Regions from separate parts of the Exiguobacterium sp. s21 genome, predicted to be linked through region 1. Evidence: predicted binding sites of a transcription regulator. Region 1 holds the regulator's gene; each other region holds the start of a gene.
The links. Region 1 encodes LexA, which represses DNA repair genes until DNA is damaged. Its sites were predicted from a motif close to CGAACATATGTTCG; they were not measured.

Region 1 (9,971 bases):
TGCGATATTGTTCGCAATCGAATCGCTGAACAAGAAATGATCTTGCGGGACGACGGCGACTTTATCGAGCAGAAGTGATTTTTTCACTTGGCGAATGTTGATACCACCGATTTTGATCGTCCCATCATGTACGTCATACTCTCGTGTCAACAAGCGTACAATCGTCGTCTTACCAGAACCGGTACGGCCGACGAGTCCGAGCGTCCGTCCGCGTTCGAGGCGGAATGTGACGTCTTGCAGGACGGGCGTCTCGTCATAGCGGAACGCACGAATATCCGCTTCGATCTCCGAATGGGCGAGTTTCGTCGCCGCCATCGGGTCATCCTGAATCTCAGGTTTGACGGCGAGCATCCGCTCGATCCGGTCGTAAGACGCCCGCCCTCGTTCGACGATATTGAACAGCCAGCCGAACGCGAGCATCGGCCATGTGAGCAAGCCGAGATAGGCGGTGAAACTAACGATCTGTCCGATGGTCAGCTCTCCTTGTTCAATCAAATACGCGCCATAACCGATCGACAAGATATACGAGAGGCCGACGATTCCGAAGATGGTCGGGTCGTACAAGGCGTCGATTTTCGCGACACGTACGTTTTTCGCCATGACTTCGTCGGATAACTTCTCGAACGAGTCGACGTCGCGGCCGACTTCCCCGGTCGACTTCAACACCCGGACACCGCTGACGCTCTCTTGGACTTTATCGTTTAGTTCAGAGAACGCCGCTTGGGCGACCCCGAACCGATTATGTAAGAGCTTGCCGTATCGCGTCGTCAACGCGACCATGATCGGCAGCGGCAACAATGCTACAACCGTCAACTTCCAACTGATGGTCGTCACCATCGTGATGATGACGAACGTCCCCATGGTTATGCTGTCGACAAGTGTCAAAATCCCCGCACCCGCCGTCGTCGAGACGGCCTGGACATCGTTTGTCGCATGGGCCATCAAATCCCCGACCCGCGACTTCTTATAAAACCGTTGATCTAAATCGGTGAAATGGCGATAGAGTTGACTCCGCAACATCCTACCGAGGCGAATCGAAGCCCCGAAGATGAAGTATCGCCAGAAGAAACGGGCCACATAGTTCCCGATCCCGACGGCCGCGAGCCCGCCGAGCAACATCCATAATAAATCTGTTCCAAGCGTTCCCCGGTTGATCTCATCGACGATTCGGCCGATGATGCGCGGCGGTATAAGTTCGAGCGCCGCGACGAACATGAGTAAGACGATGCCGAGCGCATACGTCCGCCACTCGAGCTTGAAGAACCAAGCCAGTTGTTTGAATACACGAATTGGAAACACCCCCTATGTTGTCTTGAATTCAGACTATTCTATTAGATTAGCGAAAGTTTGTTCGATTGTCTAACAAAAACTGGATGAAAAAAGCACTTTGCGGGCGCAAAGTGCTTCGGTCAATCGAGTTTATTTCTTTTCGTTCTTCATTTGAACGTTCATGGCGCGCATCACTTGGTTGACTTTCTTCTGTGACGGCTTTTGACCCATTTGCATCATCAATGTACGAATCATATCTTCGTTGATCGGTGGGTTCTGTTCGAGGTAGTTCATCATGTATTTACGAGCGATAAAGAAACCGATCGCGATACCCCCGATTAGTGCTGCCACGACAAGAAGAATCCAGAATAATGTACTCAAGGCTTAACCTCCTCTACCATATGAAACATCGTTTTTTACTATACACTATATTACGCTAATTCGCTAGTCGTCTGAAAAAAAAGTGGTGACCCAAAACCTCCGGGCCACCACTGACAATATGCGATTAAAGTGATTTGACAGCTGCGACGACGTTGTCGACCGACATGCCGTATTCTTTCATGAGGAGATCTCCAGGAGCAGAGGCGCCGAACTTGTCGATGCCGAGTACTTTTCCGCCGAAACCGACGTACTTGTACCAACCGAGCGTCGCGCCCGCTTCGAGCGAGACACGTTTCGTGATTGACGACGGAAGGACCGATTCTTTGTATTCTGCCGATTGAGCTTCGAACAATTCCCACGAAGGCACCGAGACGACAGCCGCGTTCACGCCTTCAGCCGCGAGTGCTTCGCGTGCTTCGACGAGGACGTGTACTTCAGAACCTGTACCGAGAAGGAGGACGTCTGCCTCGCTTGAGTTGCCGGCGACGACATAGCCACCTTTAGCTGCGTCTTCGATCGACGTGCCTTCGAGTTCTGGCAATGCTTGACGCGTCAAGACGAGAAGTGATGGTGATGTTTTCGTCGTGATTGCTTGCTTCCAAGCCGCGATCGTCTCTTTTCCGTCAGCTGGACGGAGAACAGACAAGTTTGGCATCGCACGGAAGCTCATCAAGTGCTCGACCGGTTCGTGCGTCGGGCCATCTTCGCCGACCGCGATTGAATCGTGCGTCAAGACGAACGTTGATGGGATTCCCATGAGCGCAGCAAGTCGAACTGCCGGGCGAAGGTAATCCGAGAAGACGAAGAACGTCGCGCCGTATGGGAGGACCCCACCGTGGAGCGCCATCCCGTTGACGGCTGCTGCCATCGCGAATTCACGGACTCCGAACCAGATGTTGCGGCCGGCTGGATCTTCATCGAAGTCCGCAGCGCCTTTGATCATCGTGTTGTTTGAGCCAGCGAGGTCAGCCGAGCCTCCGAAGAGAGTCGGAACCGCTTTGGCGATCGCGTTCAATACTTCACCGCTCGTTTGACGAGTCGCTTTTTTCGAACCGATTTCGAACGTCGGCAATTCGCTGTCCCAACCTTCTGGGAGCTCGTTGTTCATCGCACGTTCGAACTGGGCACCAAGTTCAGGGTGTGCTGACTTGTAAGCTTCAACGAGTTCGTTCCAGTCCGCTTCATGCTTCGCGCCTGGCTCAACGACTTTATCGTTGAACAAGTCGTATACTTCGTTCGGTACGTAGAAGTTCTCGCCTTCCCACTTGTAGAACTGCTTCGTGAGTTCAATTTCAGCTTCGCCGAGTGGCGCACCGTGTGATGCCGATTTGCCTGACTTGTTCGGTGAACCGAAGCCGATAACCGTCTTCACTTCGATGAGGGTTGGTTTCGACGTTTCAGCTTTCGCTTCGTCGATCGCTTTCGCGATCGTATCGATATCCGTACCATCTTCGACACGGATCACTTGCCAACCGTAGGCGTTGAAACGATCTTCAACGCTTTCCGAGAACGATTTGTGAAGGTCGCCGTCAAGCGAGATATCATTTGAATCGTAAAGGACGACGAGTTTGCCGAGTTTCAAATGACCAGCGAGCGAAGCAGCTTCTGCCGATACGCCTTCCATCAAGTCACCGTCTCCGCAAATCGCGTATGTGAAGTGGTCAACCACTTTGAACTCATCGCGGTTGTACGTCGCTTCCAAATGTTTCTCTGCCATTGCCATCCCGACAGCCATGGCGATCCCTTGTCCGAGCGGTCCAGTCGTCGCGTCGACACCTGCCGTGTGACGGTACTCTGGATGTCCAGGCGTTTTCGAATCCATTTGGCGGAACGATTTGAGGTCGTCCATTGAGAGATCGTAACCAGATAAGTGAAGAAGCGAGTACAAGAGCATCGAACCGTGTCCCGCTGAAAGGACGAACCGATCACGGTTGAACCAGTTCGGGTTTTTCGGGTTGTGACGCATTTTGTCCGTCCAAAGTGTGAACGCCATCGGAGCCGCACCCATCGGCATACCCGGGTGACCTGAGTTCGCTTTTTGGACCGCATCGATTGAGAGTGTCCGAATCGAGTTAATCGCTAATAATTCTTTAGTAGTTGTTTCCACTAATTTCATCCTCTCTGTTGTTAACAAAGTTTCTACCCGTCATATTTTAGCACACTCATTCGTGTGTCACAACTAATTAATTAGTATAACACATTAAATGGAATCGTTTACTTCCTTTCGTTTGAAAACGCATCAATGAGTCCCCCTGATCAACGTTCGCGTATAACAAACATGCACATCCTATATGAAATAGGATGTGCATTCATGGTCATTCTGAGCGGTAACGTTCCTGCTCATCTTTTAATTTTTCTGGCGTTACGTCGTTTCCTTCCGGATCGACGACCTTCATTCCCATCATTTGTGATTTGAATGATTGGCGGAACGCTTGCAAATATTGTTGGCGCAGCGCTTGCTGCTCATCCATCTCTTGTGGTGACAGACCATCTGTCTTTGCTTTGTTGGCGAGGAAATTGATTCGCTCCAACTGTTCAGGTGCTAGCATCGGGCTCGCCCCCTCTCTACTGAATTTGTCCTTCTACTGTACAAAATCAGCGAGCAGGAATCAAGTTTCTGGTACCGACACGTGCTCCAAGTAGCGCCGGTTCACGGTCGCTTTCGATACCTCATAACCAAAACCGCGGAGGGTGGCGGCAATTTCAGCGAACGTGAGTCCACGTTCACGCAATTGGACGATTTCTTCAATCGGAACTTCGATTCGGCTCCGGCCTCCCTGGTCATGGTGCTGGATATTCCGATGCGGATTAAATCCGTTCGCGACCGCCCGACGCATTCCTCGTGAAATTTTAGCGTTATGGATCTTACGTTGATACTCTTCGACGACACTGACGATCTCGAGCACCATCTTCTCGGCGTCGGAGACGATATATTCATCGGACGACTGCATCGTCAACAAGCGCACGTTATGTTTCATGAGCGTATGCAAGATAGCGATTTTTGCATTTCCCCGTCCGAGACGGCTGTCGTCGCTCACGAGCACGGCATCGAGATCAGACGTCGAGACGTGCTCCAATAGATCGAGCAGTCCCGCCCGATTGACCTCATACCCGCTCTCTTGTTCACTGATCACATCGACAACCTCAGCATCAAGACGTCTCGCCATCTGCTTCAATTCGTCCGCCTGACGACTGAGCGACGTCTCTTGGGTGGACTTGTTCGTCGATACGCGACAATAAATGACGACTCGCATCGCGTCACTTCCTTTCTTTCCATTCGCCCTCTACGATACACAGGATGAAGGGATGTTCGCAATCAGAAACGATTATTCGGCGGCGAACCACGTCGTCTTGTCGTCTTTTTCCTCATCCCGTTTAGCGAGAATGTGCGCTTCGAGCGTCTCCGCCTCTTTTAAGGCGACTTCTTCTTCAATACTGTGTTCGACTTTTTGTTCGGTCACGACGACCGCTTCGTTGTCACGAAGCTCTCCGACCGCGAAAAATACGAACATACCGAGTGCCAACATGCCGACTAAGATGATTCCATTGATTGTGTCTCTCATAATCATTGCCTCCTGGGAATAAGAATACACGTTCTCGAGAACGTCTGTTCGTTTATCTGTTCTCATCATAAAACAAGAACTTCTGTTCGGTCAAGCAGAAAAAAACGAACGAATGTTTGTGCGCTCATGTGTTCTTGTGTTAAACTAAACCCATAAAGAATAGGATGCGTTCGCAGGTTATTCGACATAATCGAGGTGAAATCCATTGAAAAAAATGTCAGCAAGACAACAACAGATTCTTGATTTTATAAAAGCCGAGGTCCGGGCGAAAGGGTATCCCCCTTCGGTCCGCGAAATTGGCGAGGCTGTCGGGCTCGCATCGAGCTCGACTGTACACGGTCACTTGGACCGTCTTGAGAAGCGTGGATTGATTCGACGTGATAAGACGAAGCCACGCGCCATCGAGATTTTGGATGAAGAGATGTCCGTCGTCGAAGACCACGATGCCGTCATGTATGTGCCGGTCATCGGGAAAGTCACAGCCGGTACGCCGATCACGGCCATCGAGAACGTGGAAGAACACTTCCCGCTCCCGGCTCACGTCGTCGGTTCCGACAACGTCTACATGCTCTCTGTCTCAGGGGACTCGATGATTAACGCGGGGATCTTGGATGGGGACCGCGTCCTCGTCCGTCAACAGAACACGGCCGACAATGGAGAGATTGTCGTCGCCATGACGGATGAAGGTGAAGCGACCGTGAAGCGGATTTATAAAGAAGCTTCGAAAGTTCGCCTCCAGCCGGAGAACGACGAGCTCGAAGCGATGTATTTCGATAACGTGTCGATTTTAGGGAAGGTCATCGGTGTATACCGCACGATTCACTAATGGCTAGTGGCAAGACACATACCCGTACGAATCTCGTGGCAATCGGTGCTCTTGCGATTGCCACGCCTTTTATTGACATCGATGTTCCGACCGTGTTCCTGCTTGGCGCCCTCATCGGGACGTTCTGGCTCTCCCCGGATCTCGATTTGAAGTCGGACGCCTATTATCGATGGGGACCGCTTCGGGGCTTTTGGCTCCCTTATGTGAAGATTATGCCCCATCGGTCGTTATTCTCGCATTTTCCGCTCTTGAGCGATCTGATCCGGGTCATCTATCTCGGTTTCCCGCTCATGCTTCTGCTCACGGTCACGCCGTATGAGGAAGCTGTCAGATCGTGGCTCGACCTGAACGGGGCAGCATGCTTCTTCGGACTCGTTTTAGCGACGACGCTACATACGACGCTCGACTATGCGTCCACGTTCTTCAAACGTGCGTTTTAACCAGATCGTTATGTTATACGCTAAAAAAGGGCAACCCGTCTAAATAGACAGGGTTGCCCTTTTCGAACCATCGATCGTATCCATACGTAATAATCAATCGTCACGTTTATGCAACATGACATGATTTTCAGCCACTTCTAGTCCATTTACTAACAAGACGACGCGATGCTCCCCTGGATAATGCCGACGGGTCGTCAAATCTGACCAGTCGTGCACTCTGGTCGCTGCAAGTCGCGCGCCCCCAGCGACGGTTCTATTCGCTAGCAGGAATGCTTTACGACTCGCTTTCCCGTTGGCCTTTATAAACGCAATCGCGTATTCGATACGAACATAAGCAGCATCCCCTGGACGAATGGACACATCGTACTGAATCTCGCACGCCTCCCCTATGCGGATCACGTTCGGATGTATAGAAATCGATGAGTCGACGGTTAAATTTGTTTCCTGCGTATAACCGAATATCGTTAACGCGTCAGGATGGGCTGACTTGATCAGTGTCCGGCATCCGTGTCTAATGATCCAATCGGTATGAGGATGCTTGCCCTGCCATCGTCGTGAGACTGCGAGTACAGCTTCTGGGTGATCTTTCGAGATATCGTTGAGGTTGTTAGCGACACTTTTTCTCACATATAATGATGGATCGTCTTTTAACAACTCTAAAATCTCCAACACTGGAGCTGGGTCTTCTTTGAACATCGGTAACGATTCCGCCCACGGAAGGCGAGGACGACAACCCTCACTCGCCAAACGCCGAACATGTTCGTTCGGATGAATGGCCCAAGCTGTCATTTGGTGCATCACACGCGTTGGTTCCCGCAACAAAAAAGACCTGATCGCAAATTCAGAAGACGACTTCTGTGTGAAGCGTTCGAGCGCTGACATCGAGCGTTCCCAATGCTCTTCTGCCTGTCCATACACCGCTACAAAGTCCGGGAAAAACAAATAAGGAAAGCCGACGCAGTCATCTGCAATTTCAACCAATACGTCCAAAGCTGATTCGTAATTCTGTGGCAAATACTGACCTAGTTTTATCGAAATACGTCGAGTACGCCCTTTGAGTGTCAACGCTTCCCACGATTCATCTATGATTGATGCGATAAAAGCCTGTACGTCAAATGACGGATACACGGTTTGAATACGTCGTCCAAATTCCAACAAAAAGGTCTCATCATACACGTCTTTTAATGGTGTTGCCACTTCTCGTCCCCCTATCCCATTCCATTACATTTATAGTGATATACATTCTCCCTCATTATATTGATTAGTTGAAGCGAATTATAGAAAAAGAGTCCTGAATGAGCACTTCATACGAAGACTCGTTCAGGACTCTGATTTTAAAGGGAATATCCCTTATTAGTCGACTTAGTAGAGCGTCATGTACTGATCGCGTTCCCACTCTGTCACTTGCGTACGGAACATATCCCACTCGATTTCTTTCAACTCGAGGAAGTGTTCACCGATGTGGTCACCGAGAGCATCCATCACGACTTTATCGGCACGGAGTACTTCGAGTGCGTCAAAGAGTGTAGCCGGAAGATCATCGATTCCGTTGGCAACACGCTCTGGCTTGTCCATCACGTAGATGTTGCTGTCAATCGGCTTCGGTGCCGTCATGTCTTTCTCGATTCCGTCGAGGCCAGAAGCCAAGAGCGTCGACAAGGCGAGATACGGGTTCGCCGCTGGGTCAACCGAACGCACTTCGATACGCGTCGAGAGGCCACGGGCCGCCGGTACACGAACGAGTGGTGAACGGTTGCGCGCGCTCCATGCTACATAGCAAGGTGCTTCGTAACCAGGCACGAGGCGCTTGTACGAGTTGACAGTCGGGTTACAGACAGCCGTGAACGCACGAGCGTGCTCGAGAATTCCTGCCGTGAAGGCGCGGGCTGTATCTGATAATTCCATGTCGCCGTTCGGGTCGTAGAAGACGTTCGTGTCACCTTTGAAGAGCGACATGTTGGCGTGCATCCCAGAACCGTTGACACCGAAGAGTGGCTTCGGCATGAACGTCGCGTGAAGGCCATATTTCGCTGCAATCGTCTTGACGACGAGTTTGAACGTTTGGATGTTATCAGCCGTTGTGACTGCATCCGCGTATTTGAAGTCGATTTCGTGCTGACCTGGAGCGACTTCGTGGTGTGATGCTTCGATTTCGAAGCCCATGTTTTCGAGCTCGATGACGATCTCTTTACGACAGTTCTCGCCGAGGTCGACCGGTGCCAAGTCGAAGTAACCGCCTTGGTCATTGAGTTCGAGTGTCGGTTTGCCGTTCAAGTCTTTCTTGAAGAGGAAGAACTCAGGCTCTGGTCCGACGTTGAACGCTGTGAAGCCGAGCTTTTGCATGCGCTCGAGGTTACGCTTCAAGCTACCGCGCGGGTCACCGCTGAACGGTGTGCCGTCCGGGTTATAAATATCACAAATCAAGCGAGCGACTTTACCGCTGCCGTCTGTCCACGGGAAGACAACCCATGTGTCGAGGTCTGGATAGAGGTACATGTCTGATTCCTCGATGCGTACGAAGCCTTCGATCGAAGAGCCGTCGAACATCATCTTGTTATCAAGTGCTTTGTCCAATTGGCTGATCGGCACCTCGACGTTTTTAATCGTACCGAGGATATCCGTGAATTGAAGACGAATAAAGCGTACGTCCTCTTCTTGTGCGATCCGTTTGATGTCTTCTTTCGTGAACGTTTTTCTGGCCATGGTAAAATGTCCCCTCTCACATTGTGTAATGGTTAATGTACTGGCGTCATCGATAAAAACGTGACAACTCACCTTGAATGAGCGACGTCTTATTGAAACGGCCAGCTTCTTGAAGCTGTGTTTTCAATAGTTTGTGTAACTCTTGTTCAGAGATCTTTGGTGGTTCCTCGACCGTTGTTTTTGCTGGTTCCACTTCTTTGGCGTCCGCATTGTCGAGCATATGACGAATCGCCGCCAAGTTGAACCCTTGATCGATGAAATCCTTGATCGCGAGTAGACGTTCGACATCATTAAAGGAATAGAGCCGTCGTTTCGATTCCGTCCGACTAGGCGAAATCAGACCCTGTTCTTCATAGTACCGAATCTGTCTACCTGTCAGTTGGGTCAAATCTTGAACGATTCCAATCGGAAACAACGGGTTGGAGCGACGAAATTGATCGGCCATCTCTTACCCCTCCTTTTCTGTCTCACACTGTGAGAATAATACATGACAACTTACCTGTCAATAGATGTTAAGAAAGTTAACATGACATTTCGGTTACAACTTCTGTGAGATTTTGTCACGGTCAAATGTGACGAGCTCTTTCGTGCGTAATTGGCTCAAGGCGAGCATGAGTGCGACCTTGACGTGGGCGTAAGTCAAACCGCCTTGCACATAGGCAGTGTAAGGGGCGCGAAGCGGTCCGTCGGCCGACAGTTCAATCGACGAGCCTTGAATGAATGTCCCGGCCGCCATGATGACATCATCCTCGTATCCCGGCATATAGGCCGGTACCGGCAACGCGTGGG
Region 2 (9,971 bases), on a different contig from region 1:
GATGGCCGACACGTATTTCGAGTGGCTCGGCCGGCTCGCGTATCCGCTCATCCAGACGACGAAAGAGGACGATGATTGGGAGATTGCGCTCCTGCGACCGTCACTCGTCGCGCTTCATCTGTCGCTCGAAGACGAGGCGACGGACGATATGGCCTCTTATGAAATCGATGGCGGCTTGTTCGCGAAGTTGAGTGAGGATGACAAGACAGGCCGGCTCGAGTTCAGACGGCTCCCGGAGTCGGAAGAAGGGCTCGTCGCCATCCATGAGTTCGTACCGGCGCTGCCGTGGTGGTTCTATACGAAGACGCAGGCGAAAGCCCACCTCGTCGTCATGTGGCTGTTCGGCCGTCACGTCCGTCTGCTTGGGGAAGATGCGGACGAGGGCGACCAAGTCGTCGAAGCACCGACGAATTAACGAAGACGCATCCATCGCGATGCGTCTTTGTTTTGTCGATTATGTTAACGTTTTGCCGGAGTCGTTTACAAAGGGCAGGGACAGGCGTACACTGAACTCGTTTTCGACATAATGGAAAGAAGGAATGCAAGAATGGACAACCTCATGACATCACGCCAAGGATGGCAGAAAGACATCTCGGCCGGGATCACCGTCGGGGTCGTCGCCGTGCCGCTCGCGATGGCGTTTGCGATCGCCTCAGGTGTCGGACCGGTGTACGGCCTGTACACGGCCATCATCGCTGGGATCCTCGTCAGCCTGTTCGGGGGCTCGACGTTCCAAATCGCCGGACCGACCGGCGCCTTCATCCCGATCGTCTCGGGCGTCATGCTCGTGCACGGCTACGAAGGGTTGCTCGTGACGACGTTCCTCGCCGGCTTGCTCTTGTTCCTCATGAGCGTACTCCGCGTCGGACGACTCATCCGCTTCATGCCGCGCGCCGTCACGATCGGGTTCACGGCCGGAATCGCCGTCGTCATCTTCGTCGACCAGCTCGACGAACTGTTCGGCATCTCGTTTCAGAAGGCGCCGCACTTCCACGAGAATTTACTGAAGCTCGTGACGTCGTTACATGAAGCGAGCTTATGGCCTGTCTTCATTGCCGCCATCGGTTTCATGACGCTCTGGCTCGTACCGAAACTGCCTGTAAAATTGCCGCTTCTCTTGATGGCGATGCTCGTGCCGACGTTCGTCAGTCTCGTCGTCCCAGGAGAAGTCGCGACGATTGGCAGTGCCTATGGCGGCATCCCGAGCGGACTGCCTGAGTTCAACTGGCTCGCCATCGACCTCGATTTGATTGTGACGCTCATGCCATCGGCGTTCGCCATCGCCTTCCTCGGGGCGCTCGAGTCGCTATTGTCGGGTGCGGTCGCGGACGGCATGGCCGGCACGAAGATGAACCCGGACAAGGAACTGTTCGGGCAAGGGCTCGCCAACGTCGTCGTCCCGTTCTTCGGCGGGATCCCGGCGACCGGCGCCATCGCCCGGACGGCGACGAACATTCAAGCCGGGGCCGTCAGTCGCCGTTCCGGCGTCATCCACGGGTTGACGGTGCTCCTCGCCGTGCTCGTGTTGGCACCGCTCGCGAGCTACGTCCCGCTGGCCGCACTCGCCCCGATTCTAATGCGCGTCGCTTGGAATATGTCGGAGCGGCACCACGTCTTCGAGATGCTCAAGCATCGGTCGGCTGAGTCGCTCGTCCTGCTGATCACGCTCGGTCTGACCGTGTTCGTCGATCTCGTCGTCGCCGTCGAGGTCGGGGTCATCTGTGCGCTCGCCTTGTTCGCGAAACGGATGGCCGATACGATCGACGTCCGCGAACAGACGGAACGGTACGTGACGCGCGACGGCCAGGTCGTCTTCAGCGTCGAAGGACCGCTCTTCTTCGGGGCGATCGAGATGTTCGAGCATGTGTTGCATCATATCCATGACGAGCCTGACGTGTTCATCTTCAACTTCCACCGCTGTCCGGTCATCGACGTGACGGCCGTCGAAGAGATTCGCCGCGTCGTCCGAGAGTTGAAAGCGGCCGACCGTCGTGTCGTCTTCGCGCACTTGTCGGCACCCGTGCGCCAGACGCTCACGCATTATGGCGTGCTCGACCACGTCGACACGTTCGAAACGACGCAGGAAGCGATTGACGCGTCTTAACGGACGGACAGAATCTGACCGAACGGGATGCGACGCACGTCCGTGTCGAACAGCTCGACTTCACGCTCGGCATAATAGATGGCGTGGACGTAGCCGCGCACCGTATGGGTCATGCCGTTGTCGAACAGCGTCAGCTCGACGGCGTCGCCTTCACGGATGGCGCGTTCGAGCTCGGTCTGCCACAAGTAGAGCAACTGCTCATCCAAATCGGGCAGCTCGATCTTTTGGACGTGGGCGTAATATTTCTTCAGGAGCGCCACGTGCTCGGGCATGAGGAACGGAATCCATTTCAATTCACCGCGGTCTTTGTAGCGGGTCTGGCTCATGACGATTCACCTCCTTGTTTATGTCCGCCGATGAGGCGTTGCCGCGTCCGAAGCGGACTGTCTTTCAGTAAACTCGATGCCGGGCGGATCGTGCCGCGCCCGAAGCGGACGTTCAAGCTATCGACGAGGTCGAGAAAGTCGAACCGGCGCGCCCGGGCCCACTCGTCCTCGAAGAACGACAGCTGAACGTGGTCGCTCCGGGGCTCGAGTTTGCCGAGGGCGACCGACACGTAACGCACGGCCTCCGTCTCGTCCCATGCGTCGAGGAAGAGCGTCAACAACACCGGCAAGAACTCGCGCTCGTCCGCTGTGAAGCGGGCGAGTTTTTTTTGTTTGCTGAACCCGTGCCGCTCGCTCGTCCGGGTGTAACGGACACCAAGATGGACGCTCCCGCCGACGAGACCGGCCTGCCGCGTCCGCATGCCGACCTCGACGGCAATCGCCTGCAAGACGAGCCGGATGGCCGCGTACGTCGCATAGTCCTTCATGAGCGTGATGCCGTGGCCAATCGTCCGGGGCCGTTGCCGTTTCGCCCCGAACAGGGAGCTCGGCGGGAGGATCGTCGGCGATTCGTCGATGCCCCAGGCGTGATGCCACAGCTCGGCGCCGATGACGCCGAACTTCTCATGGAGCGTCTCGAGCGGATAGCGGGCGAGGTCACCGATCGTCTCGATGCCGAGCCGCCGGAGATGGACTTCCATCTTCGCCCCGACGCCCCACATCTTGCCGATCGGGGCCGGGTGGATCAACTTCTCGACGTCGTGGAGGAAACAGCTGGCGACACCTGTCTTCTTCCCATGCAGGTCGAGGACGAGCTTGGCGAGGACGTTGTTCGGTCCGATGCCGATTGTGACCGGGATGCCGGTGTAGCGGAACACGGTCGAGCGGATGAGGCGGGCGACGTGCGCATCGTTCCCGAACAGCCGCTCCGTCCCGGTCAAGTCGACGAGCGTCTCGTCGACCGAGTAGACACGGATCGCCTCGGGGGGTGCGAACTGATGCAAGATGTGGACGATTTGGACGGACACGTTCAAATAGTGGCTCATCCGGGCCTCGGCGTAGATGACGTGCCGTCGTTCGTGCCACGGCAACCGGTCGATGTGGAACCGTCTAGAGCCGGTCTTGATGCCGAGCTGCTTCATCGGCGGCGTCGCGGCGAGGACGAGGGCGCCGTGGTCCTGTAAGTTCGATAAGACGACGAGCTTTGTCTTGTACGGGTTCAACTTGCGGGCGGCGCACTCGCAACTGGCGTAGAACGAGACGCTGTCGATACAAAAAATCCGGCGTCGCATAGCCACCTCTCCTTTTACGAACAAGTGTTCTGTTTTTCTCATCGTATCACGGTCTCACGCCGTCTCAAATAGAAATTGAAAAAAATATTGGATAGAACATTTGAGAATTAATTTACAAAAAGTAATGGTTGCGTTTACAAGCTGATGATATAGTAAAAGATGTTGGGACATTTTTGGAAAAAGGGGAAATGGATATGAGAACAGCTTTAAAATGGACGATTACGACAGCGCTCGTATTACCGGCGACGTTACCGCTCCACGCACCGAACGTGCTCGCGTCAGAAGACGTTGTAAAGCTCCGCTTCTTGGAGACGACGGACTTACATACGAATATCACGAACTACGATTACTTCCAGGACAAAATCGATAACACGATCGGGTTGACGAAAGTCGCGACGTTGATTCAGCAACATCGCACGGACGCCGGAAAGCCGAACACGTTCCTATTCGATAACGGGGATACGCTTCAAGGGACGCCGTTCGGGGACTACGTGCGTGAAGTGCATCAAGGAAATCCGGGCACGTTCGAGCATCCGATGTACAAGGCGATGGCGGCGCTCGAGTTCGATGCGGTCACACTCGGGAACCACGAGTTTAACTTTGGGCTCCAGTTCTTGTATGACGCGATGCAAGGGTCGAAAGGAAAGCTTCGCTTCGTCAACTCGAACGTGAAGGACTTGTCAGGCGAGCCGATCGTCTCGAAATACAATGAAGACGGACAAGAAGTCCAAATCATTGAACGTCAAGTCGTCGACGGGGACGGCGAGACACATACAATCAAAGTCGGTGTCTTCGGTGTCGTGCCGCCAAAAATCATGTCGTGGGATTCAGGGAATCTCCAAGGCAAGGTGACGGCAGATGATATGGTACCGGCAGCAAAAGCGGCCGTCGCCAAATTGAAAGAGCAAGGTGCGGACGTCGTCGTCGCACTCGCGCACTCAGGGATCGGGGAAAGTGCGGCACTTGCGGAAGAACAGTCAGATGGGGAAGAGAACGTCGGCTACGCGCTCACGAAAATCGAAGGGCTCGACATGATCATGACCGGTCACCAGCACGGCCGTTTCCCAGACGCGAATGGCATGTTCACTTCATTCCCGAATGTGGATATGAACAAAGGGACAATCAACGGCAAGCCGGTCGTCATGGCGAACAACCAAGGGAAAGACCTCGGTGTCATCGACCTCGACCTCGAGCTCGTCGACGGCAAGTGGAACGTGCTCGACGCGCACGCGAAACTCGATACAGTCAAGGCGGACACACCGGTCGACCCGACGATCGCCTCGCTCATCGACGCGGACCATAAGGCGACGATCGAATACATCAACCGCCCGGTCGGTGAGATTCAAGACGACATCCAAAGCTACTTCGCGCTCGTCCGTGACGACGCGTCGGTCCAGTTCGTGACGAACGCGCAGAAATGGTACGTCGAGAAAGAACTCGCGACGAACCCGGAGCTTGCGGCGTATAAAGAGCTCCCTATCCTTTCAGCCGGGGCACCATTCAAAGCGGGTAACCGTCAGTTGACGGACGCCAGCTATTACACGAACATCCCGAAAGGCTCGATCGCATTGAAAAACGTAGCCGACCTATACGTCTTCCCGAACACGCTCGAAGTTGTCAAAGTGACAGGCGCGGACGTGATGGACTGGCTCGAGATGTCAGCTGGGGCTTACAAACAAGTCTCGGATACGAACGATGAATTGCTCAACTTGGAGTTCCGCAGCTACAACTTCGATATCCTTGACGGCCTCACGTATGAGATTGACGTGACGGGTCCAGCCAAGTTCGATGCGGGTGGGAAATTGATTCCGGAAAACAAAGATGCGAACCGCATCAAGAACGTGAAGTATAACGGCAAGCCGATCACACTCGACCAAGAGTTCCTCGTCGCGACGAACAACTATCGCGCTGGCTCGACATCGTTCCCGGGACTCGGTGGCGGGAAGAACATCGTTTACCGTTCGGCGTATGAGACACGGAACGTCATCTCGGACTATATCGTCTCAGGCAAGCTCGAATACAAAGCGGATGACAACTGGAAGATCGTCGCTGATGCGAAACGGACAGCGAAGTTCGAGACGGCCGATGCCGGCAAACAGTACGTCGACCTGTATGAAGGCATCGAAGCGACCGAGACGACACGTCCGGATGCGGCGAATCGCTTGTTCCGCACATACACGATCGAACTCGATCAAGCGGCAGTCGAACTCGCCCTCACGGTGAACACGATCAAACCAGGTGCGAAAGCGGTGACAGGGACGACGACACCGAACGCCAACGTCACGTTGAAAGATGGCGACAAAGTGCTCGCGACAGCGAAAGCGGACAAAGACGGTGCGTATACGCTCGTGACGAAACCGCTCAAGCTTCGCCAAACGGTGACGATCGTCAGTAAACTCTTTGGTCAAATGAAAGAAGAGACGAAAGTGGTTGGAGCCGGTCATGTCGGTGTCCCGGCCCTTCGTTAATCAATGAACGAGCCCTCAGTTTTGAGGGCTTTATTTTGTGTCAAAAAAGTGAACGAAACCTCTTACGAAAAAAGGGGAACTGCTGTATAATCAATCACGTAAGCGTTTACATTATATGTGTAAAACAACGGAATTCATTTTTTCGGGGCCGGTGGGGACCGGCTACATACGTTCAAAAGGGGACAGCACACATGATTACATTCTTTATCGCCTTGGCGATTCTATTCGTCGGGTACAAAGTGTACGGCAGCTACGTCGAGAAGACGTTCGGCATCAAGGAAGAGCGGACGACACCTGCCTACGCGTCACAGGACGGCATCGACTACGTGCCGATGGGGAAAAAACGGAACTCGATGATTCAACTGTTGAACATCGCCGGAGTCGGCCCGATTTTTGGTCCAATCATGGGGGCGCTCTACGGACCGGTCGCGTTCCTGTGGATCGTCTTCGGATCGATTTTCGCTGGAGCGGTACACGACTATTTGACGGGCATGATCTCACTTCGGAACAACGGGGCGCACTTGCCGCAACTCGCCGAGAAGTTCCTCGGCCGCTCGCTCCGCCACGTCGTCAACGGGTTCGCCCTGCTTCTCTTGCTTTTGGTCGGGACGGTGTTCGTCACGTCGCCGAGTAACATGATCAACAACTTGTTCGACGGCAACGCGACGACGCTCACGATCGTCATCTTCGCCGTGTTCGCCTACTACATCTTGGCGACATTGCTCCCGGTCGATAAGATCATCGGGCGCATCTACCCGTTCTTCGGGGCGCTCCTCATGATCAGCGCCATCGGGATCGCCGTCAGCCTGTTCGCGCAAGGCTACCAGATCCCTGAGATGACACTCACGAACATGCATCCGGACGGCTTGCCGATTTGGCCGCTCCTCTTCTTCACGATCTCGTGTGGGGCGCTCTCAGGCTTCCACGCCACGCAGTCGCCGATCATCTCGCGGACGACGATGAAAGAGAGCAACGGCCGTGAAATCTTCTACGGCATGATGATTGTCGAAGCGGTCATCGCCATGATTTGGGCCGGGGCCGCCATGGCCATCTTCGAGCCAGGCGAATTGCTCGGATTGATTCAAACCGGTACGCCGGCACTTGTCGTCCAAGAAGTGGCGACGCTCATGCTCGGCAGCATCGGCGGCACGCTCGCCATCCTCGGTGTCATCGTCTTGCCGATCACATCGGGCGACACGGCGTTCCGTAGCGCTCGGATGATCATCGCCGACTATATGAAAGTCGCGCAGAAGAAGTTCTCGTCACGCCTGTGGATCGCGCTCCCGCTCTTCGCGATCTCATACGTGCTCACGAACATGGACTTCCAGATGCTCTGGCAATACTTCAACTGGGCCAACCAGACGACGGCGGTCATCGCCTTATTCGTCGGAGCGATGTACCTCTACATCAAAGGGCGTAATCACTATATCGCGCTCATTCCGGGAACGTTCATGTTGTATGCGGTCTGGTTCTATATCTTGACGGCACCGATTGGCTTCAAGATGGATGGGGTCATCCCGTACGTCATCGCCACGATTGGGACAATCACGCTGCTCGTCTTGTTCCACATACGTGCTAAAGCGATGCGGGCACAAAATATGGAATGTGACGTCCCGGTGAAGGATGTCGCATAATCCACAGACATGGGTCGCTTCGACCCATGTTTTTGTTTGCGTTGAAATCGGGAAATGACCATACTAGAGGAATAGATTTGAAAGGTGGGACCTGAATGGATCAAGAGAAGCTAAAAGACATGCTCCATGCCGATACGCTCGGTGAAGAGATTGCGAGCGCCATCACTCACGGGCTTGGCGTCATCTTCAGCATCGTCGCATTCGTTCTGCTTATCATGACGGCAACGGAGACGGGAAGCACAGGTAATGTCATCGCGGTGAGCGTGTTCGGGGCATCGATGATTTTACTGTACCTGTTCTCGACACTCATGCATGCGATTCCGCATCCCCGGGCGAAACGCGTGCTCCAAGTGTTCGACCATGCGGGGATTTACTTACTCATTGCGGGAAGTTATACGCCGTTCGCGCTCGTGTCGCTCAAAGGGACGCTCGGTTGGACGCTGTTCGGAATCGTCTGGGGCGTCGCCGTGCTTGGTGTCGTCTGGAAACTGTTCTCGACCGGGAAGTACATGTGGGTATCGAACGTGACGTATCTCGGCCTCGGCTGGATTTGTCTCATCGCCATCCGTCCGCTGTACGAGTCGCTCGGTCATAACGGGTTCATGTTGCTCCTCGCTGGGGGGATCGCCTATTCGGTCGGGATCGTCTTTTACATGTGGCAGAAACTGCCGTTCAACCACGCGATCTGGCATATGTTCGTCCTCGCTGGAAGTGTGCTCGTTTTCCTCAGTATTTTGCTCTATGTGGCACCAAATACAAGCCTGTAAAATAGACGTCCTCCGGGGCGTCTGTTTTTTTCTAAATCTAAGGAAATGAATCGGTGAAAACGATTACAAAATTACAGACGAATGGACGTTTGTATGTCATAATAATTTCAGACATCGTCATAGAGATAGATGGGTGTAAACGTAAGGGGGAAAATCAGATGGAAAAAGTGTTGCGCGATGGATTTATCTACATGTCTCAAAACAAAACACTCAACAGTTTGGCTAAAAAATACGGGCTTCGGTTCGGGGCTTCGCGCTTTGTGGCGGGGGAAGATTTCAAGACGTCGGTGCCGACGATTCGTGAGTTAAACGCGAAAGGATTATCGGTCACGGTCGACCACTTAGGGGAATTCATCACGACGGTCGCAGAAGCGAACGAAAACCGGGATGAAATCATTCGTGCCATCGAAATCATGGCGGAAGAGAAGCTTGACGCGTACATGTCGCTCAAGCTGACGTCGCTCGGATTCGATATCTCGGACGAGTTGATCGAAGACAACATGCGTCAAATCTTGACGACGGCGAAAGAAGTCGGTGTGTTCGTCGCCATCGATATGGAAGACGAGGCACGTTGCGAGAAGACGCTCGACTTGTTCAAGAAATTGAAAGCGGACTTTGAGGGCCTGGGGACGGTCATCCAGTCATACTTGTACCGCTCGGAAGATGACATCAATCATCTCGCGCCGCTCAAGCCGAACCTTCGTATCGTCAAAGGGGCTTATAAGGAACCGGCGACGGTCGCTTTCCCGGAGAAAGAAGACGTCGACCACAACTACTTGAAGCTCGTCAAACTCCATCTGGCGAACGGGAACTACGCCTCTATCGCAACACATGACGACCATATGATTGATGCGGTCATCGAACATGTGAAACTGAACAACATCCCACTCGACCAGTTCGAGTTCCAAATGCTGTACGGCATCCGGGTCGAGCGTCAACTCGAGCTCGTCCGTCAAGGCTACAAAGTCCGCGTCTACGTGCCATACGGCCGTGACTGGTACGGCTACTTCATGCGCCGCCTCGCAGAACGTCCGGCGAACGTCGCGTTCGTTTTAAAAGGGATGGTCAAGAAATGAGAATAGCACGAACGTCCATCGAGGGCGTTCGTGCTTTTTTGATGTGTTCGATATTATTTGATGACATCGATTCGCGTGTTTTAGGCGCATTTGTTTAAAGAAACTATGCCACGATTCAGATTTTTACTCTTCTTCATCTTTTTCAACCCAAAAATCCGGACCGATTTGATCAGACGTCCAAAAGAAAAGCTCTTGCTCGTATTCTGGGTTCACATCTTGCAAGGCGTCTGATGTAAACAGGTACTGTTTATTTTGAATGAACGCATCTCGGATAAAGTATTTCATATGATACGGACCATATCCA
Region 3 (9,971 bases), on a different contig from region 1:
GAGAACATCCGTCAAGCGATGGACGCCTTGAACAAGATGCTCGAGGACAACGTCAGCGCGACGTATAGCTCGATGGACTTGCTCGGGGCCGTCGCCCGGACGATGGAGAATATCCGTAACGAGATGGGCTCGGCTCTAAATTCAGCAAGTGAAATGCAACAAGAGGCCGAGAGCGGCAAAGGCCTCGCCTCGTCGTCGGTCGATGCGATGCATGCGATTGCCGGCAAGGTCGAGCAATCATCGACACTCAACAGCAAGTTGACAGAGATGACAGGCGAAATCTCGCGTATTACAGACGTCATCAGCGATATCTCAGCACAAACGAACTTGCTCGCCTTGAACGCCTCGATTGAAGCGGCCCGGGCCGGGGAACATGGACGCGGCTTCGCGGTCGTCGCGGCCGAAGTCAAGAAGCTCGCCGAACAGACGGCGAACTCGACGCAAGAAATCACGGATTTAATCGTTGACGTGAAACGTTTAGTTGGCGACACGTCGTCTTCGATGGCGAACGTGAAAGCGGAAGTGGAGACGGGCGTCGGTCTCGTCGAGAAGGCGGGTGGTGCGTTCGCATCGATTCACAACTCGGCGAACGAAGTGTACAGCCACGTCCACTCGGTCGATGCGCTCTTGGATGAGTCACGCGGACAGATCGACTCGGTCGTCACGAACTCGGCCGGCATCGTCGGCATGGTCGAAGAGGCGTCACGCTACGCGACAGAAGTCACGTCCGCAGCGAGCCAGCAAGCGGCAAGCCTCGGAGAAGTGAACGGAGCGATGTCTGAACTTGTCCGCGTCGCGGAGAGTTTGCAGAATGAGACGGAGCAAGTGAAGGTGTCGAACGTATAACGTGAAATGAGGAGGATTATCTGATTCGAGATAATGCTCCTCATTTTTTATTTGTCGGGTTAGAGTTAGAACAAAAAAGAAGGAGACCGTTATGGCTCCTTCTAGCGTCTGAATGAAATTAATAAATAAAGCGTGGAATATCGAATTCGACAGTGTATTCTTCAAGCAACTTGTAAATCTCATGGATTTTGAACGTTTGCTTGTATGCCCACTCGATATCGGTCGCATATTGATATGTTCCAGGTTTATCTGGATTGAAGCGCATTTTGTACAACGTGTTTTGTTTACGTGTGTTGTTGACGTAACGGTTGCTGATCCATTGACCGCCACCTTTGATGGCTTCGGCAGGTGTGAACCACCCGTTGTCGAAGGCGTATTTTGCCCCCCCTGCTGTCGGGTTGGCATCTGTTGCGCCGATTCCATACATGTTATAGACAAGTTTGTAACGTGTGCTCGTCGATGTGCTTAACTTCCCGGTCTGATCTACCCAAACTCCTGAAGCGAGGGTAGAAGTTCCGTTCCCCGTCTCAAGGAAAGCATGTGACATGAGATAAATCTCGTTGATGTTATATGACTTGCCCGCATCGATAAAGGCTTGCGCCTGACCAGACAAAATTCCTTTTCCTTGAAGTGCTTTGTTTAAAATCGTAGCTGAAACGTTGGCAGACTTCGAGAGGTCCAAGTATTGGAACGATTCACGTGGTGAATCAAGGGCAGCTTCGAACTTCACGAGACGTGGATCGACTTGGTTCAAAATATCAGACTCCGTCGCTAAGCGCCATGTGTTATCGAAGACACGTTCCGATTCGCCGGTCTTCCGCTTGTACGAGATCAAATAGAAGTTGTCTTTCTCACCGAGGACGTTGACGACACTGTTCATGTTAAGGATGCCATATACGTGCGAGTTCGTCGTTGCATCCGCCCGGACATTCAAGGCGTTTGCCGAGACTTTGCCAGTTTTAGTTCCTTCAATCAATTGGATAAACTCTTTTGATACAAAAGCGGCAGTCCCGCGGTATTTATCGGTTTGAGCATTGACGTTCTTTTGGATTTGAACCATGTCGGTCAACTTCAAATCATAGTCGCTGTAGTTCAAAACAACGTTTTTTGTACCAGGTACGGTCTCTGGTACAGTCGGACCAGTATATGGTTTGATATACGAACTATGCACGTATGCTGGTACCAATTTCCCATTCAGTTCAAATTCGATTTGAACCCACGAATCGTTGATTTTCTTGATTACTCCGATGATTTGATTGTGAAGTACCGTCCCAATTTGAGTTGAACTTGCATCTGGCGCAGTCCGAACGTTCAAGCTTGGCATTGCAGTGACGACAGCCTCATACGCAATCGTATAGTCTTGCTCGGTTTCAACCGGTTTGCTCGGTGCGACAGGAGCTTTCTCGGTCAAATATTTCTTTGAGACGAAACCGACTTTATTCTCGTACTTGATTTTGTACCAATCACCGTGTGCCGATACGAACTCGACTTTTTTATTGGGCAACAAAGTCACAATGACTTTTCCGCTTAACGAGTTCGAGGCACGCAAATTCAAGTTCGCAGTCGTGTAATAATACTTTTTCGCAGCTGGCGTGACCGGCTTTGCCGGAGCTGGTTTGACTGCTGTCAAATAGCTGCTTGCAACATAGCCGGTTTTTCCGTTGTAAGTGACACGCATCCAATCACCAGACTTCGAGACATAAGTCACTTCTTTGTTTTTTGGAATCGTGAGAAGGATTTTACCAGACCATGATGCCGCACTGCGCAAGTTGAGGTTTTCTTTTGTTTTATAAGTGACCTTATTCGAAGGAGCGGCAGCTGGTGGCTTAGGCGCTGGTTTCGCAGGGGTCACCGTTTTCGTAGTCACTGAAATGTACGTGGCAGACACGAAACCGGTTTTCGATCCGTACTTGACTTTGTACCAATTTCCAGACTTCGAAATGTATTGAACTTCTTTGTTTTTTGGAATGGTGACAAGCACTTTTCCTTTTGTCGAGGCCGTGCTACGCAAGTTCAAATTTTCATTGGTCTTATACACTTTTGTCTGCGCCGATGTGGCAGCAGGAGGTTTCGGTGCAGGCGGTTTTGGCGCAGCAGGCTTGATAGGAGCTGGACTGACGGTTTTATTCGTCACTTTGATATAGCTAGCAGACACAAAACCAGTTTTGGAGCCATACTTCACCTTAATCCAATTGCCAGACTTCGCGATGTATTGGACTTCCTTGTTTTTCGGAATCGTAACGAGTACTTTGCCTTTCGTCGAGGCCGTGCTACGTAAATTCAAATTCACGGTTGTGGCATACACTTGTTTCGTCGTGCTAGATGAAGCGTTGTTTTTTGTGACTGTAGTAGGCTTCGGTGCAGCCGCGGTAGCATTTTTGACGACTGTGTTTTGTACCTTGACGTATTTGGCTGCGACATACCCAGTCTTTGATCCGTACTTTACGCGATACCAAGTTCCTGTTTTTGAAAGGTATTGCACCTCTTTATTCTTAGGGATGGTGACAAGGACTCGCGCTTTCAGGCTGGCCGATTGACGCAAATTCAAGTTATCGGTGACAGTATATGTCTGCTTGACCTTACTTGTCGGTGCAGGTGTTGCTGTAGTCATTTTTAAATAGGCGGAAGAAACGTAGCGTTTCGCCCCTTTATAGTTAATCTCAGCCCAAGACCCTTTGACGTTCAAGACAGAGACTTTGTTTCCTTTTGTCAACTTTCCAACGATTGGAGATGATGTAGAGGAAGATTGTCGAACATTTAAGATAGATGTATCGACAGTAGCTGTTTTCGATGCGGCATTTACGTCTTGAGTATACATCGTGGCAAACAGCACCCCGGATAAAAAGATGGCTGTACTCAAGCGTTTACTTCGTTGGTTCAATGGTTTCCCTCCTTGGTTTCCCTTTGTTCTAGATATGGCTCGAACCAAGTATAGAGAAAATTGGCAAAGGATTGAAAGGAAATATTTCAAAAATAGGTAAACGATTCAAGAGACTCATAAAATGTATGATTTTATAAAAAATTCTGGCTAATAAATGTGAGGTGAAGATTTCGGGTTTTTTAGAGAGGATAATGGATGTGACAAGTTTTTTTACAGAACAATCGTTTTATAGGATGAGTGATGATGCTCTCTTAGGAGGAGAGCCGGCCCCAATCACTGCCATGTCTAACTATTAATGAACTCACTAAAAGGAATCGGATGCTCATGTCTGTCAATCAAATTACGATTATTCTTGGAAAAACGATTCAAAACCGCTTAGATCGATTCTTGGTCGCGGACACCAAAGTTATATCGAGGACGAACAATTCTCGGCCGGTAGCATGTTGCTGAAAGTTGAGTCGACGAGGCGATTCATTGGCAGACAGGGACGAAGTTTGTGGATGAAGCGAGAACAGCTGTGAAGTGAGGAGGAGCGGCCCAGTGATGGGTCGTTTTTCTATTTAATTTTGAAGATTTTACTCAAAACGAGTAACTTTTTTTGAAAAAGACTAAACAGATTGAGGGTGACTCCGATATAGAGTATGGAAACGATAAAACGTTCCAACTAATACAAGGTGAGGGGCCGGCCTAAACCTTGTATGCTCGGACAAATGGATTTGGAAGAGCGTGAAAAATTTAAACCTATGGAGGGGAATTACAATGATTATTAACCACAACCTTAACTCAATGAATGCACATCGTAACATGTCATTCAATACGGCGCAGACGGGCAAAGCGATGGAGAAATTGTCTTCAGGTCTTCGTATCAACCGAGCTGGGGATGACGCAGCAGGACTTGCAATTTCTGAAAAAATGCGCGGACAAATTCGTGGTCTAGACATGGCTGCGAAAAACGCCCAAGATGGTATCTCGATGATTCAGACAGCTGAAGGTGCATTGAACGAGACACACTCAATCCTTCAACGTATGCGTGAGCTTGCAGTTCAGTCTGCTACAGATACGAACACGAACCCAGACCGCGTTGAAATCCAAAAAGAAGTAGATCAATTAGCAAAAGAAATCACTCGAATTGCCAACGATACAGAATATAACACTAAAAAGTTACTGAACGGTTCTGTAAACGGTGGTACTGGCGCTGATGCATCGGCTTACACTGATTCTCCAGCGTCTTTAACATTCCATATAGGATCAAATGCAAGTCAAAATATCACTTTAGATATTAAAGCGATGGATGCAAAATCTTTAGGCGTTACTGGAGCATCAGCAACAAACGCCGCTGCTGAAGATGCGACGACACCTGCAGTAGCAACTGAGGGTATTTCGGTTTCTACTCAAGCAGCGGCAAATACGGCAATCACGACAATCAATACAGCTATTGAGTCTGTATCTTCGGAGCGTTCAAAGCTAGGTTCTTATCAAAACCGCTTAGAGCATACAATTAATAACTTAAGCGTTGGTGCAGAAAACCTTCAAGCCGCTGAGTCACGTATCCGTGATGTAGATATGGCAAAAGAGATGATGAACTTTACGAAGAACAACATCCTTAACCAAGCTGCGCAGGCTATGATGGCGCAATCGAATCAGCAACCTCAAGCTGTACTTCAACTTCTTCGTTAATTAACACTACTCAAATGAGTACTAATTATAGCCAAATGGATTTGGCTTAACTACAACCTATGGAGGGAATTACAATGATTATTAACCACAACCTTAACTCAATGAATGCACATCGTAACATGTCATTCAATACGGCGCAGACGGGCAAAGCGATGGAGAAATTGTCTTCAGGTCTTCGTATCAACCGAGCTGGGGATGACGCAGCAGGACTTGCAATTTCTGAAAAAATGCGCGGACAAATTCGTGGTCTAGACATGGCTGCGAAAAACGCCCAAGATGGTATCTCGATGATTCAGACAGCTGAAGGTGCATTGAACGAGACACACTCAATCCTTCAACGTATGCGTGAGCTTGCAGTTCAGTCTGCTACAGATACGAACACGAACCCAGACCGCGTTGAAATCCAAAAAGAAGTCACACAACTTGCAAAAGAGGTCACAAGAATCTCTGCAACTACAGAATTCAACTCACAAAAATTGCTAGACGGTTCTGATGCAGATGGTAAAGTATTCCAAATTGGTGCTAACACTGGACAAAGTTTGACTCTTACTTTAGGGAACATGAGTGCTGCGACTTTATTAGTGGGTACAGGTTCGGGTGAGGCTACTGTAGGAATTGATGTTTCTACACAAACAGCAGCAAATACAGCAATCACAACTATCGGTACAGCCATTGAAACAGTTTCAGGAGAGCGATCAAAACTTGGTGCTACTCAAAACCGCCTTGAGCACACAATTAACAACTTGAACACGTCAGCTGAAAACCTCCAAGCTGCAGAATCGCGCATCCGTGATGTAGACATGGCTAAAGAGATGATGAACTTTACGAAGAACAACATCCTTAACCAAGCTGCTCAAGCTATGATGTCGCAATCGAATCAACAGCCGCAAGCTGTTCTTCAATTGCTCCGTTAATTGGCACTACAACAAGATTTATGACTCCCACGACTCTACAAGAGCCGTGGGAGTTTTTTAACTTACATACACAGCCTCTACCTCTCTTAATCGGTTTTTCTTGATGTCCTGCCACTTGTACACGACAGACCAATATGTTCTACCTAACGCGTCTGCGATTTCTTGATCCGTCTGTCCACGTAATTTTGAAGTGACAATATACTCGATGTCTTCCTCCGTATAATCATTTTTAGGCTTAGAGGTAATCACTACTTTATCAGGATTTTCGTTTTTCTCTTGTGACAATCGATAGTCCCAGTCTAATTTCCATGCCATCGACGGGATTTCAGTGGCATATGGTTTTGTGAACTCAAGGAAATTGAGAGCTTCTTGGGTCTTCTGTATCCGCAGGATATAGTTATGTCCATCATTACGTCGGCTTAAAACAAACTGGTGTCCAAATGTCTCATGAATGAATTGGCTTAAATAGTTTAACTCAGATGGATGGAAAGCTTGGAGGTATAAAGCGATGTGTGGGGTCAAAATAATTTGATTTTTGTTAGAACGACTCGACCTTGTTAAACAAAGACTGCCGTCATCAAGATAGAGAGCTAATAAAAAGACCGAGTCCGTACACTCTGAAAGCAGATGAAGCGGGACGCTTTTTTTACCGGCAATATACAGTTGGTCACGGAGCCAAGTGAATAATTCATCGTATTTTGAAGTGAGTGATGCACTTGTCCCATTATTATTCTTGATAATACTCGAAAAAATTCGAGGGGCTTGCTTCATTTTCCATTCGTGATATTCAAATTGTTTGATGGAAAAGTGTTCACCATACCGCAAATTCGCATTTAGATATTTTTTCTTATGAATGCTGATATGACCGTCTCCTAGCAAAGTCCCCAACAATAAACTTTTCTCATAAGTTGTTAACTCTTCCCACTTCAAAATTAACCCCTCCTTATAAGAATATACGTTCGTATATAATATACCCAGTTGGTTTCACACTATTCTTTTTTTTCTACTTAAGATTAGACGAATTAGTGAACGCAATAATATTGAAGATTACGAATCTAATGCCGATATAGATAATGAAGAAATCATAATGAGGTGTGTCAGCTTATGAATCCAATTATCTCTGAAGTCCGGCTTCACTTACCTTCTTCTGTCTTGCCGTATGAACAAACGAAAAACGTGTTTGTCGAAGCGAATCAAAAAGCACTCGCTGACGAAGGTATCGTCATTCTCCCGACGCCTCAACACGTGACGAAGTTAGAGGCGGCCGTTGAGAAGGCGAATTTGCTGCTCGAACAACAACGTACCGGTTTAAAGTTTATGAAACATGAAAAATTGAATGACTACTATATTCAGATTGTAGATACTAACAACGAAGTCATCCGTGAGATCCCAAGCAAGAAGTCGCTCGACTTCTTCGCCGCATTTATGGAATTCAATCAGCTCTTCGATGAACGTATTTAAAGGAGGTATACTATGACGTCACCAATCCGATTTGGCGGACTCGCCAGTGGAATTGATACCGATACAATTATCAAACAATTGATGCAAGCTGAACGCATGCCAGTCGATAAGCTTGAACAACAAAAACAGACGACCGAATGGAAACGGGATGCGTACCGCGAAATCAACCGTTCGCTCATGACACTTCGGAACACTGCGGTCGATCTCATGTTCAGTCGCAATTTTTACGCCAAAACGTCTAGCTCATCTGATGAATCACGTGTCTCTGTCGTAGCGGGACCATCTAGTGGGAACACGGCAATACGTATCGAATCTGTCAGTCAGCTCGCAACAGCGGCTACCCAAGTCGTTGAGCCTAAAGATAAGAATGGAGTTGCAGTAACGAAGACAACAAAAGTGGCTGATATGAACTTACAAGCGGCTGTACAAGAAGTGAAGTTGTCCGCTGATACGAAGGAATGGACGCTCTCTCCTAAACCGAAAGCCGGAGCAACTGTTTCGTTGAAAGACGCAACAAATAACCCTATTGATGCCTCAAGTTATACTTATGATGAAGCGACTGGGAAAGTAACAATGAATGACGGTTCGGACATACCGACTGGCACCACGGCCACTTACACTTCTGGTTATCAGGTTCAAATCCGGTCCGTTGAAGGCGGAGACTTTCAGACAATCAAAGTAACGGAAGACGCCACAATGGAGAATCTAGTTACTGCATTGAACGGAAAAGAGTCAGGGGTTTCTGCATTTTTCGAACCGATTTCTGGCAAGCTGTCCATTACTCAAAAGCAGACCGGTCAAAATGCAATCATAGAATTTGACGCAACAACGAAGGCTGCTTTTGGTATCGCTCCTGGAAATCTACCGAAAACAGGAACAGATGCAAGCTTCACAGTGAACGGTATTCCGATGACACAGAGCTCAAACACCGTCACGATTGATAACATGACCGTCACGTTAAAATCAGAGTTCGCGTCTGGTGCAGTGACGCTTTCTGCTGCAACCGACACACAAAAAATCTTTGATAACATCAAAGGATTTGTCGATAAGTATAACGAGACGATTGATCTTATGAATAAGAAAGTCCGTGAAGAACGGTTCCGTTCGTTTGCACCGCTCACACAAGCCCAACGCGATGAACTTTCTGATGACGAAATTAAGAAATGGGAAGAAAAAGCGATGAGTGGAATGCTTCGTGGCGATACGATTGTCCGTAGCGCGATGGATACGATGCGAGGCAAGTGGTCAAGCGCGACGTCGAGTACTAATGAAGATGGGATGAAACAACTCTTCCAAATCGGGCTCTCAACCGGTGCGGATTTTACCAATGGTGGGAAAATTGAGCTGAACGAAGAAAAGCTTAAAGCTGCCATTGAAAAAGACCCGGATCAAGTGTATCAACTCTTCACGAACGCAGAAAGTGGGCTACTTCCACAAATTCGTGATGCGGCGACTAACTCACGATCGTCCATTACTCGGATTGCCGGTGCTGATGGTTCGGGTGCTCCGACGTACTCGATGGGACGTGAGATGACGCAAATCGATACACGGATCAAGCGTTTGAACGATTTGTTAGTCGATAAAGAAAATGCCTACTACCGTCGCTTTGCAGCGATGGAAACGGCAATGAACCAGGCGAACTCGCAAGCCGCCTCACTGCAACAGTTCTTAGGCGGAGGCATGTAAGAGGAGGAATTTAAATGGTAGCCAACCCATATGCAGCGTATCAAAACAACGCGGTCACGACCGCGAACCCACAGGAACTGACGCTCATGCTGTATGACGGGGCGCTCAAGTTCATGCGCCTCGCCAAACTCGCTATCGAGCAAGGAAATCCAGATTTGAAGAACACGAATATCCAGAAGACACAGGCCATCTTTCAAGAGATGCGCTTGACGTTAAATAAAGATGTCGCCGTCTCAGCGAACTTAGATTCGCTCTATGAATACATGTGGCGTCGCCTCGTCGATGCGAACGTCAAAAACGACACGACCATCCTCGACGAAGTGCTCAACTTCACGACAGAGCTCCGCGACACGTGGAAGGAAGCGATGAAACTCGCGAAGCAAGCATGAGACCCATCGATGAGATCATCTTCAAAACACAGCGATTAAAAGATTTACTAGCGAAAGTACCGGAAGAACCGACATATGATACATGGATGGACCAAATCCATGAGTTGCTTGACGACC

Region 2: a site for LexA is predicted at 3,740-3,753, ahead of KNP06_RS00270 (Y-family DNA polymerase). Genes of this name have one in related genera too.
Region 3: a site for LexA is predicted at 7,267-7,280, ahead of KNP06_RS00705 (DNA endonuclease). Genes of this name have one in related genera too.

What each region holds. Positions count from the first base shown of each region.
Region 1 is NZ_JACSLF010000006.1:139,971-149,941, forward strand. Features, by position in the region: gene KNP06_RS09100 (ABC transporter transmembrane domain-containing protein) at 1-1,290, opposite strand, end outside; gene KNP06_RS09105 (YneF family protein) at 1,420-1,650, opposite strand; gene tkt (transketolase) at 1,775-3,766, opposite strand; gene KNP06_RS09115 (DUF896 domain-containing protein) at 3,966-4,199, opposite strand; gene KNP06_RS09120 (YneB family resolvase-like protein) at 4,260-4,904, opposite strand; gene KNP06_RS09125 (hypothetical protein) at 4,977-5,213, opposite strand; gene lexA (transcriptional repressor LexA) at 5,419-6,039, shown strand; gene KNP06_RS09135 (metal-binding protein) at 6,039-6,479, shown strand; gene KNP06_RS09140 (DNA alkylation repair protein) at 6,573-7,676, opposite strand; gene glnA (type I glutamate--ammonia ligase) at 7,842-9,182, opposite strand; gene KNP06_RS09150 (MerR family transcriptional regulator) at 9,229-9,627, opposite strand; gene KNP06_RS09155 (methionine gamma-lyase family protein) at 9,721-9,971, opposite strand, start outside.
Region 2 is NZ_JACSLF010000001.1:47,067-57,037, reverse strand. Features, by position in the region: gene KNP06_RS00285 (NAD-dependent epimerase/dehydratase family protein) at 1-415, shown strand, start outside; gene KNP06_RS00280 (SulP family inorganic anion transporter) at 548-2,104, shown strand; gene KNP06_RS00275 (YolD-like family protein) at 2,101-2,430, opposite strand; gene KNP06_RS00270 (Y-family DNA polymerase) at 2,427-3,722, opposite strand; gene KNP06_RS00265 (bifunctional 2',3'-cyclic-nucleotide 2'-phosphodiesterase/3'-nucleotidase) at 3,917-6,190, shown strand; gene KNP06_RS00260 (carbon starvation CstA family protein) at 6,382-7,824, shown strand; gene trhA (PAQR family membrane homeostasis protein TrhA) at 7,920-8,591, shown strand; gene KNP06_RS00250 (proline dehydrogenase family protein) at 8,750-9,667, shown strand; gene KNP06_RS00245 (hypothetical protein) at 9,791-9,971, opposite strand, start outside.
Region 3 is NZ_JACSLF010000001.1:133,573-143,543, reverse strand. Features, by position in the region: gene KNP06_RS00725 (methyl-accepting chemotaxis protein) at 1-846, shown strand, start outside; gene KNP06_RS00720 (SH3 domain-containing protein) at 965-3,727, opposite strand; gene hag (flagellin Hag) at 4,487-5,404, shown strand; gene hag (flagellin Hag) at 5,479-6,318, shown strand; gene KNP06_RS00705 (DNA endonuclease) at 6,376-7,248, opposite strand; gene KNP06_RS00700 (flagellar protein FlaG) at 7,423-7,779, shown strand; gene fliD (flagellar filament capping protein FliD) at 7,792-9,465, shown strand; gene fliS (flagellar export chaperone FliS) at 9,480-9,854, shown strand; gene KNP06_RS00685 (flagellar protein FliT) at 9,851-9,971, shown strand, end outside.